Regions from separate parts of the Mesorhizobium sp. ORM8.1 genome, predicted to be linked through region 3. Evidence: riboswitches for the same ligand, from Rfam matches in the RefSeq annotation. Region 3 holds a riboswitch; each other region holds the start of a gene.
The links. Region 3 has a riboswitch for cobalamin ahead of bluB (5,6-dimethylbenzimidazole synthase). Riboswitches for the same ligand answer to the same signal wherever they lie in the genome.
Positions count from the first base shown of each region.

Region 1: it holds a riboswitch for cobalamin, as region 3 does, so the genes downstream of both, ACVDG8_RS32130 (DUF1636 family protein) here and bluB (5,6-dimethylbenzimidazole synthase) in region 3, are expected to answer to the same signal.
Region 2: it holds a riboswitch for cobalamin, as region 3 does, so the genes downstream of both, ACVDG8_RS03225 (DUF1636 family protein) here and bluB (5,6-dimethylbenzimidazole synthase) in region 3, are expected to answer to the same signal.

Region 1 is NZ_CM132600.1:6,447,345-6,450,513, reverse strand. Features, by position in the region: gene ACVDG8_RS32140 (NADH-quinone oxidoreductase subunit A) at 1-325, opposite strand, end outside; gene ACVDG8_RS32135 (winged helix-turn-helix domain-containing protein) at 659-1,858, shown strand; cobalamin riboswitch at 1,888-2,093, shown strand; gene ACVDG8_RS32130 (DUF1636 family protein) at 2,133-2,561, shown strand; gene cobW (cobalamin biosynthesis protein CobW) at 2,564-3,169, shown strand, end outside.
Region 2 is NZ_CM132600.1:641,044-644,212, reverse strand. Features, by position in the region: gene ACVDG8_RS03240 (bifunctional helix-turn-helix transcriptional regulator/GNAT family N-acetyltransferase) at 1-117, shown strand, start outside; gene ACVDG8_RS03235 (antibiotic biosynthesis monooxygenase family protein) at 342-656, shown strand; gene ACVDG8_RS03230 (AraC family transcriptional regulator) at 705-1,538, opposite strand; cobalamin riboswitch at 1,738-1,940, shown strand; gene ACVDG8_RS03225 (DUF1636 family protein) at 2,022-2,408, shown strand; gene ACVDG8_RS03220 (ABC transporter ATP-binding protein) at 2,405-3,169, shown strand, end outside.
Region 3 is NZ_CM132600.1:1,807,351-1,810,519, forward strand. Features, by position in the region: gene ACVDG8_RS09520 (histone deacetylase family protein) at 1-776, opposite strand, end outside; cobalamin riboswitch at 892-1,069, shown strand; gene bluB (5,6-dimethylbenzimidazole synthase) at 1,196-1,840, shown strand; gene ACVDG8_RS09530 (hypothetical protein) at 1,841-2,824, opposite strand; gene ACVDG8_RS09535 (TetR/AcrR family transcriptional regulator) at 2,957-3,169, opposite strand, start outside.

The DNA.
Region 1 (3,169 bases), 2.8 Mb from region 3:
AGCCGATGGTCAGCACCGCCAAAAACACCATCATCGACCAGAAACCGAGCATGCCGATTTTCGAGAAGGAGACGGCCCACGGAAACAGGAAGGCCACTTCCAGGTCGAAGATGATGAACAGGATCGACACCAGGTAGAAACGGATGTCGAATTTCATGCGGGCATCGTCGAACGAATTAAACCCGCATTCATAGGCGGAAAGCTTTTCCGGATCGGGATTGCGGTAGGCCACCAGGAACGGCGCCACCAGCAGCGCCAGGCCGACGACCAGCGCCACGGCGATGAACAGGACGATCGGCAGGTACGAACTCAGGAGTGCGCTCATGCGGCGGCTTTCCTCGGCGGGCCAGTTCACTTTGATTACAGCAACGAACTCTAATGCGGAAGCGTGACAGTTTAACCGCTGAACCGTTTTAAGAGGCCCATGCTGCAACGCGGCGAGGGTTAGCGCAGCGGTTTCAGCGAAGCAAGTCAAACCTTGTTCAAATTACCGCCCTGGACGCCATATCGGAGGAAACTGGTCCGATCCCATCCGGTTTGATTTCCTTCGCTTTTTACTCCACTTTTGTCTCCTGACACATCTCCCGCCATTTGCCTGCTAGCATCACCGGAATCACCGGCTAAAAATCCGGCAAACGATCAGGGCAAGGGCGCCTGGATGAAGGACAAGATTTCGCTTCGTATGGCCCGGCGCATCGCGCTCGGCGCGCAAGGTTTCACCGACCCGCGGCCTTCCGGCGCACCCGACCGGCGCCACCTCGCCCGCGTTCTCTCCCGCACCGGCCTGCTGCAGATCGATTCCGTCAGCGCCGTGGTGCGGGCGCACTATATGCCGCTCTATTCGCGCCTTGGCCCCTACCCGCTCGCGCTGCTCGACAACGCCGCCGTCACCCGCAAGCGCACCGTGTTCGAATACTGGGCGCATGAAGCCTCCTTCCTGCCGGTCGAGACCTGGCCGCTGATGCGCTGGCGCATGCAGCGCGCCGAGCAAGGCGACGAAATGTATCTCGGCCTCGCCAAATGGGGGCGTGAACGCAAAGAGTTGATCGACGAGATCTATGGGCAAGTCGCCGAACGCGGCCCGATCGCCGCCTCCGACATAGAAGGCCACAAAGGCAATGGCGGCTGGTGGGGCTGGAGCGAGGCCAAGCACGCCTTCGAATGGCTGTTCTGGGTCGGTCGCATCACCACCGCCTACCGGCGCGGCTTCGAGCGCTACTACGATCTGCCGGAGCGTGTGCTGCCGCAGGCCGTGCTCGACCTGCCTGTCCCTTCCGTCGAGGACGCGCATCGCGAATTGCTGCGCATTTCCGCCCGCGCCCACGGCATCGCCACCTATGGCAACTTGCGCGACTATTTCCGTCTGGCGCCCGGCGACACCAAGGACCGCATCGAGGAACTGGTCGAAATGGGCGAGTTGCTGCCGGTGAGCGTCGAAGGCTGGGACAGGACCGCCTATCTGCACAAGGATGCCCGTTTTCCCCGCCGGATCGAGGCGCGTGCCTTGCTCGCGCCGTTCGACCCGGTTGTCTTCGAACGCACGCGCACCGAAAAACTCTTCAATTTCCGCTACCGCATCGAAATCTACACGCCGGCCGAAAAGCGCCAATACGGCTATTACGTGTTGCCCTTCCTGCTCGGCGACCGGATCGTCGCCCGCGTCGACCTCCGCGCCGACCGTCCGGCAGGCGTGCTGCGCGTCCATGCCGCCTATGCCGAGCCCGACGCGCCGCCGGAGACAGCCGCTCAGCTCTTCGAGGAATTGAAGCAGATGCAGGCCTGGCTCGGCCTGGAAAGCATCGAGGTGACGCCGGCCGGCGATTTGGGACCGGCGCTGGCCGACATCGCAGTGTCGTAGCCACGCGTTGACACCGCTGCCTCCAAAAGCCTAAATCCGCTTCAGACGGTCCCCTGCCCGCAACGGCAAGGGCCAAGAGGGAATGCGGTGCGGGCGAGAAAAACCCAAATCCGCGGCTGTCCCGCAACTGTAAGCGACGAGCCAAAGCCGAAAACCACTGGGATGTTCCCGGGAAGGCGGCTACTCAAGGCGACGACTCGCGAGCCAGGAGACCTGCCGTCTGAGAGAAAGAATCCGATCGCCCGGCGGGTTTCCGGGTAAGGAGCCCGGCTTTTTGGACCACAACGGCAGTTTTTCGGCTGGCACAGCGGACAATTCGTCCGACGACGGCGACGCTTTGGCCGGCGTGACCGTCATCGTCTGCGCTTCCTGCCGCGATGAGGCCGGCTCCGATGGCCACCCGCGCGCCGGCGAGTTGCTTGCCGAGGACACCCGCCGCGCCGCCTGCGATGACAAGATCCGCGTCCGCACCGTCGAATGCCTCGGCAATTGCAAGCGCCGGCTGAGCGCCGCGATCCTGCGCGACGGCTGCTGGAGTTATGTTTTCGGCGACCTGACCACGACCAGTGGCGCCGACCTCGTTGCCGGCGCAAAGCTCTTCGCCACGTCGGCCGACGGTCTCATCCCGTGGCGCGGCCGCCCCGATTGCCTCAAGCGCGGCCTCGTTGCCCGCATCCCTCCCCTCGACATGCTGAAGGACTGACCATGAGCGCTCCAAATACGGCCGGCAACCTCTCCCGTGTTCCCTGCACCGTCGTCACAGGCTTCCTCGGCGCCGGCAAGACGACGCTGGTCCGCCACCTGCTGGAGAATGCCGGCGGCAAGCGCATCGCCATCATCGTCAACGAGTTCGGCGACATCGGCATCGACGGCGAAATCCTGAAAGGCTGCGGCATCGACACCTGCCCGGAGGAAAACATCGTCGAACTGGCCAATGGCTGCATCTGCTGCACCGTCGCCGATGATTTCGTGCCGGCGCTCGACCAGATTCTTGCGCTGACGCCGAAGGTCGACCACATCCTGATCGAGACTTCGGGCCTCGCTCTGCCAAAGCCGCTGGTCCAGGCTTTCCAATGGCCGACGGTGAAGAGCCGGGTGACCGTGGACGGCGTCATTGCCGTGGTCGACGGCCCGGCGCTCGCCGAAGGCCGCATCGCCAACGACATGGACGCTTTGCAGGCGCAGCGCGCCCAGGATGACAGCCTCGACCACGACGACCCGGTCGAGGAAGTGTTCGAGGACCAGATCGCCTGTGCCGACCTGATCATCCTGTCGAAGAACGACCTGATGGACGCCGCCGGCTCGGCCCGC
Region 2 (3,169 bases), 1.2 Mb from region 3:
ATATTGGGCTCGGCCCGCCGCATCTACCAGGCGGCGGGCTTCAAGCTGGTCGAGGAAGAGCATCATCATTCCTTCGGCAAGGATCTGGTCGGCCAGACCTGGGATCTCGAGCTTTAGCGCGCGCGGTTTGCCGGGGGTGGTGCGCAATGCTATGACGAAAGCGTCGAAAAGGACCTGGAGCGGCAACCGGTAAGCCCGCTCTCTTTCACCTGATGGAAGCTCCGTTCCCGCCCCATGCGGGAACCCACGGCAAGCTCGAGGCGTGCCCTTGCGCCCGGCTTGGCGTGCGAGGTCTTCGAAAGAATCCTTCGTGTGCCGGGCGCCAACCGAAGGAGAAAGCAATGCCCATCATTCGCGCCAACATCGGCGTCATCACCCAGATCAACGTCTTCACCGTACCGGAGGGCGGCCAGCAGGCGTTGATCGATCTGCTGCAGGAGGCGGCAATGAGTTGCCGCGCGGTTCCCGGCTGGCTATCGGCCAGTCTGCATCGAAGCCTCGATGGCCGTCATGTCGTCAACTATGCCCAAACCGACGATCAGGCGGCCATGCGCAGGGTCTTCGAGCATTTGCAAAGGCAGGGTTTCCTGGAACGCAACAAGGCGTTGGGGCAAGCCAATCCTGGCCTCTATGAAGTCGTATCGACAGTGGAATAGCGCCGCGCTCGGACGGGCCGTCAAACGCGGCCCGTCCGGTATGCCACGCTATGATTTCACCGGCACCCAGATCTCCAGCCCGCCATTGCCGGTGTGGGCGTCGAACTCCGGTCCGTAGCGCTCGAATTCGGGCGCGTCGGCGATCTCGTGGCCGGAGGCCGGCAGCCAGCTGTTCCAGATCGTGTTGATGGTGCGGCGGATGGTCGAGATGTGCTCGCGATGCGAAAACACGGCGTATTTCTGCGCCGGCACCCGGACGCGATAGAAATCCTTGGGCAGGTCGGAGAAATCCGTCACCTCGACGCCGACGATGTAATCGAAATTGCCGGCATCGTCGCCATTAGTGCAGACGCCGTAGAAGGCGTCGGGCACCTGTCCGGGGATGTGGCCGATATAAGGGGCGAAACGTTGCCATTGCATCGGAATGCCGGCCGCGGACTCGCAGCTGTAGCGCTCGCCGAGCCCGGCGATGAGGAAAGGCCGGCTGGTTTCGAAGCGCGGCGGCGCGAGTGTCGTGAGTAGGGAACTGTCCATCAAAATAGGCTCCACGAGGTCGAGATTCCGGGTCGAGCCCTGCGCGCGCACCAGCTCCGGCGTGGTGCCGAACTGCTCGCGAAAGGCCCGCGTGAACGCCTCATGCGAACCATAGCCGGCATCGAGCGCGACGCAGAGGATGTCGCGCGCCCCGCCGGCAAGCCGGCGCGCCGCTTCGCTCAGGCGGCGTGCCCGCATATAGCCCATTACCGACCGACCGGTGGCGGCGCCGAAGGCGCGCGTCACATGGAAGCGTGACACGCCGCTGCTTTGCGCGACATCGTCGAGCGATATCGCATCCGGCAGATGGCTTTCGACAAACCACAGCGCTTTCTCGGTCGGGTTCATGGTTCCTCGCATTTTGGCGAGCCGAAACTAGCGACCGCGCCGGGGGCGAGTTTGATCGAAATTGCGCACTGGGCGAAGACGCAAAGTTTGCAAGCGGTTGACAAGCGGCATCTCGATGTGTTTGTAATGTTATTACATATCAGATAAGATTGATTTCGCATGTTCGATTGGTGCCCGTTGCGACTCTGCCCCGGACAAACTACGCTTTGCGCGTCATGGTCCTCGCGCCGCAAGGCGAGAGGTGAAAAGGGAACACGGTGAGACCTTTGGTCGACCCCGTGGCTGCCCCCGCAACTGTGAGCGGCGAGTTCCATCCGAAACGCCACTGGCCGGCAAGGCTGGGAAGGCGGATGGCGCGACGACCCGCGAGCCAGGAGACCTGCCATCGACACGAGTTGACCGGACGGGGTGTGCCGGGAGGAGACGCGGGCGCCCCTGTCGGCCGTCCGGCTTTCTTCCGTCGCGATTTTGGAAAGTGACGGAATGTCGGAAGACCCTAGCCATCGCATCATCGTGTGTTCGCTTTGCCGCGATGCCGTGACCGGGCACCGCTCCGGCGAAGCTCCGTGCGCCGTCCTACAGTCCAGGCTTCCCGGTTACGATGCGCCATTCTTCGCGATCGAGACCGTCGATTGCATGGCCGGCTGCACGCGGCCGCTGACCGCCGCCTTCCAGGCGCAAGGCAAGGCTTCCTACCTCTTCGGCTCGGTCGGTAGCGGCACCGATGCGGGCGCGCTGGTCGAATTTGCCAGGCTCTATGCGTCGCTCGTCGACGGCTGGTGCAATTGCGGCCAGCGGCCGGCCCGGCTCGCCGGCAAGACGCTGGCGCGCATCCCGGCCAAGGGCAGGGCTTGGCAGCAAGTGAAATGAGCGCGCCGCTGCTCGAAGCCCATGATCTCAGCGCGACGGCCAGCGGTCGCGTGCTGGTCGAGGATGTCAGCCTGTCGCTGGCGGTCGGCGAGCGCCTTGCCATCATCGGCCCCAACGGCGCCGGCAAGACCACGCTTTTGCGCATGCTGTGCGGCGCGCTGCGGCCGAGCGCCGGCGAGGTGCGCCTGTCCGGCCGCCGCCTGGACCGGATCACGACCGCAGAACGGGCGTTGAGCATCGCCGTCGTCGGCCAGACCGACCAGCCTGATCCAAGGCTGGCTTTGATCGACTATGTCGAGCTTGGCCGCGTGCCGCATGCGGGCCTGAGGCGCAGGCATGAAGATCGCGACATCGTTGTCGAGGCGTTGCGCCGCACCGGGCTGCAGCCTTTGCTTGGGCGTGGCATCGGCTCGCTCTCCGGCGGCGAGCGCCAGCGCGCCCAGCTTGCGCGCGCCATCGCGCAGCAGCCGAAAATCCTGTTCCTCGACGAGCCGACCAACCATCTCGACCCGCGCGCCCGCGGCGAGTTGCTCGACCTTGTCGCCAGGCTCAGTATGACCGTCGTCGCCGTGCTGCACGATCTTGCGCTGGTCGCGCCCTTCGCCACCAGCGTGGCGGTGATGAGCAGCGCCAGGCTGCACGCCTTGGCGCCACCGCGCGAGGCCTTGGCGCAGCCGCTCATCCGCGACGTGTTCGGCATCGACGTCTTGCGCCTGCCGCACCCGACCGAGGATCGCGAGCTCACTGTCTTCGACCTGCCC
Region 3 (3,169 bases):
TCGGTCAGGTTGATCTCGGCCAGCGGGTCGCGATGGTGCGCATCGAAACCGGCGGAAATGATGATCAGATCCGGCGCAAAGGCGTCGATCGAGGGCAATACGCGCGACAGGAAAGCGTCGCGGAACAAATCGCTGCCGGTCTGCGGCGCCAGCGGCGCGTTGACGATGTTGCCGGCGCCGGTCTCGCTCCTGGCGCCGGTGCCCGGATAAAGCGGCATCTGATGCGTCGAGCAATAGAGCACCGACGGATCGTCCCAGAAGATGTCCTGCGTGCCGTTGCCGTGATGGACATCCCAGTCGATGATGGCGACGCGCTCGGCCTGGTGTTTCTTCTGTGCATAGCGTGCCGCAATGGCCGCCGTGTTGAACAGGCAAAAGCCCATTGCCGTGGCCTTTTCGGCATGGTGGCCGGGCGGACGGGCGGCAACGAAGACGTTTGCCGCGCGGCCCTCGAAGACATCGTCGACAGCCGCGTTGGCGGCGCCGATCGCCGTCACCACCGCCTGCCAGCTCTTCGGGCTGGCGCTGGTGTCGGCGTCGATCGAGGCGATGCCGCTCTCGGGGATCGCCGCGCGCACGCGCTCAACGAAATCCTCGGGATGGGCGTAGAGGATCGTCGCCTCGTCGCCTTCCGGCGCCTTGACGCGGTCGAGCGCCGAAAACGCCTCATCGTCCAGCACACGCTCGATGGCACGCAGACGGTCGGGACGCTCGGGGTGGCCGGGCGGCGTGATGTGTTCGAGAAAGATCGGATGGGTGTAGAGACGTGTGGCCATGGCCCCTAATCTAGGGACCTATGGCCGCGATGGCCATGTTTGAATGCCGAATGGCTGGGGACAATCGCGCCTTGCCGTGTCGCTGACGGCATTGGCGGGAGCCAAGCTTCGCGATAAGGTCGCATCGCTGCCTGGTGCCCGCGACGCGGGAGAATCGGGAACACGGTTTTATTCCGTGGCGTGCCCAACGCTGTGAGGGGGACCGCGCCGGCAAACGCCACTGTCGTTGACGGGAAGGCGCCGGACGCGGGTCGATCCCGAGCCAGAAGACCGGCCTGGCAGACATGGTCACCCGCTTGGTCAGGCGGGGGCTGCTTATCGCAGGGGAAAAGCGATGCAAGCACAGACGCCCGCCATCGGCGGCGATGACTTTGACCAATTGGCGCGCGACGCGGTCTACCGGGCGATGTTCACCCGGCGTGACGTGCGCAGCCATTTCGACCGACAACCTCGACGATGGCGTGCTGGCGCGGCTCATCACCGCCGCCCATCATGCGCCGTCGGTCGGCTATATGCAGCCGTGGAATTTCATCGTCATCCGCGATGCGACAAGACGGCGGCAGGTGCGCGACCTGTTTTTGGCCGCGCGCGAACAGGAACTGCCGGCCATCGAGGCCGAACGGCAGGCACTCTACCGGAAGCTGAAGCTCGAAGGCATTTGCGAGAGCGCGCTCAATCTGTGCATCACCTGCGACCGGCAGCGATCGAAGGACTCGCCGCTTGGGCGCTGGCACAATCCGGAGATGGACCTCTACAGCACCGTCTGCGCCGTGCAGAATTTCTGGCTGGCGGCTCGAGCGGAGGGTGTCGGGGTCGGCTGGGTCAGCATCATCGAAACGGAGGCGTTGAAGCGGCTTTTGTCGATCCCCGAACACGTCACGCCGATCGCTTATCTGTGCGTCGGCCGCGTCTCGGAATTCGCGCCGAAGCCGGATCTCGAAACGCATGGCTGGGGCAAGCGCCTGGCCTTGCCGGAACTGGTGATGAGCGAGACATTTCGCGGCGCCGGCGAGGCGTCGCTGAAATCGGCGATTGCAGGGCTTGGCAGCCCTTCAAAGAGCTGATCAAGCCGCCCGGGGCGTATCCCAGCGCGAGCCGCCGCCGAAGGCGCCGAGCGCCCTGTCGCGCAATTCCTTGAATTTCGAGGATGCCTCGGCCAGGTGGCGATCCCATTCCGGATTGGGGGTCTGGCCTTCGATGGCGTCGAAATAGACCTGCATCAGCGAAGCGATGGCAAACGGCTCGATGAAGGCCGCCTTGAAGGCCCAGGCAAAGACGATGGCCAGCACGAAGGCCCAGCCGGCCAGCTGTCCGGGCATGACCCAGAGGATCGCGGCGGCAGGCGCCAGCATCAACAGGAAGATGACGAAGGACACGCCCCACATGATCACCGCCAGCCAGACGGCGTTCTTGACCATGTGCTTGCCGTTCTGCGCGTAAAGCACGACGCCTTGCCGCGCTGTCTCGAAGGGCGAGTTCGAATTGATGCGGATGTTGTAGCCGAGGATGATCTCGTCGACATAGGTCAGCGACAGACGGATGATGGTGTTGACGAAGCTGACCAGGCCGCTGAGGCCCGGAATGGGCAGGAAGGCGGCGATGCCGCCGATCAGGCCGGTGATGGCGCGGATGGCGCCCTTGACCAGCTGGTCGACGACGAAAAGGATGTTGGCCTCGGCGAAACGCTGGGTGACCACTTCCTTGGCATAGGCGATCTGGCTCTGGCCGTCGGGAACGTCGTGGCCGTCGATCAGGTGGACCATGACGGCGATGTGGCCGGCCTTGAGCACATAAAGGATGTATTCGCGGATCCAGTAGACGGCGATCGAGACGATGCCGAAGCCGACAACGCCGCCCCACAGCGCAAACGACGCCGGGCCGTCGGGATCGGTGGAGATGTGGCCGACGCCGTAGCCGACGCTGGCGCCCGTGCCGGTCGCCATGATGTAGGCAATCGTGATGCCGAAATAGACGATCATGCGAAAGACGATGAACGGCCATGTCCGCATCATGATGGACACCGACTTGCCGATGCTGAAGTCCCACATGGCCCCGACTCTCCGCCTTAGAAGTGGCTGAAGACCATGCGCCCGCGCCTGGGAAAGTCAATTGCGCGACAGGTTTGCATCGCGCAAAACTGGTGCACAAGCCCGGCTCGTATCGTTATTCTGGTGCTATTGTCAGGTCTTCTTGAGTAAGCCTTCAAGCAATTGCTTAAATGCCGTTATCGCTTTCCTTGACGTCGCTTCCGGATCCTTTGAATTGGCGATGCGCTGGGCGGCCTGGCTGCTGGCGCCATTGATCAGCCGCGCGGCGGTCTCGGGATCGACACCGGAAACGACCACGCCCTTTTCCTGCAGCGTGGTGAGATGATCGGTCATCGAGGCGATGCA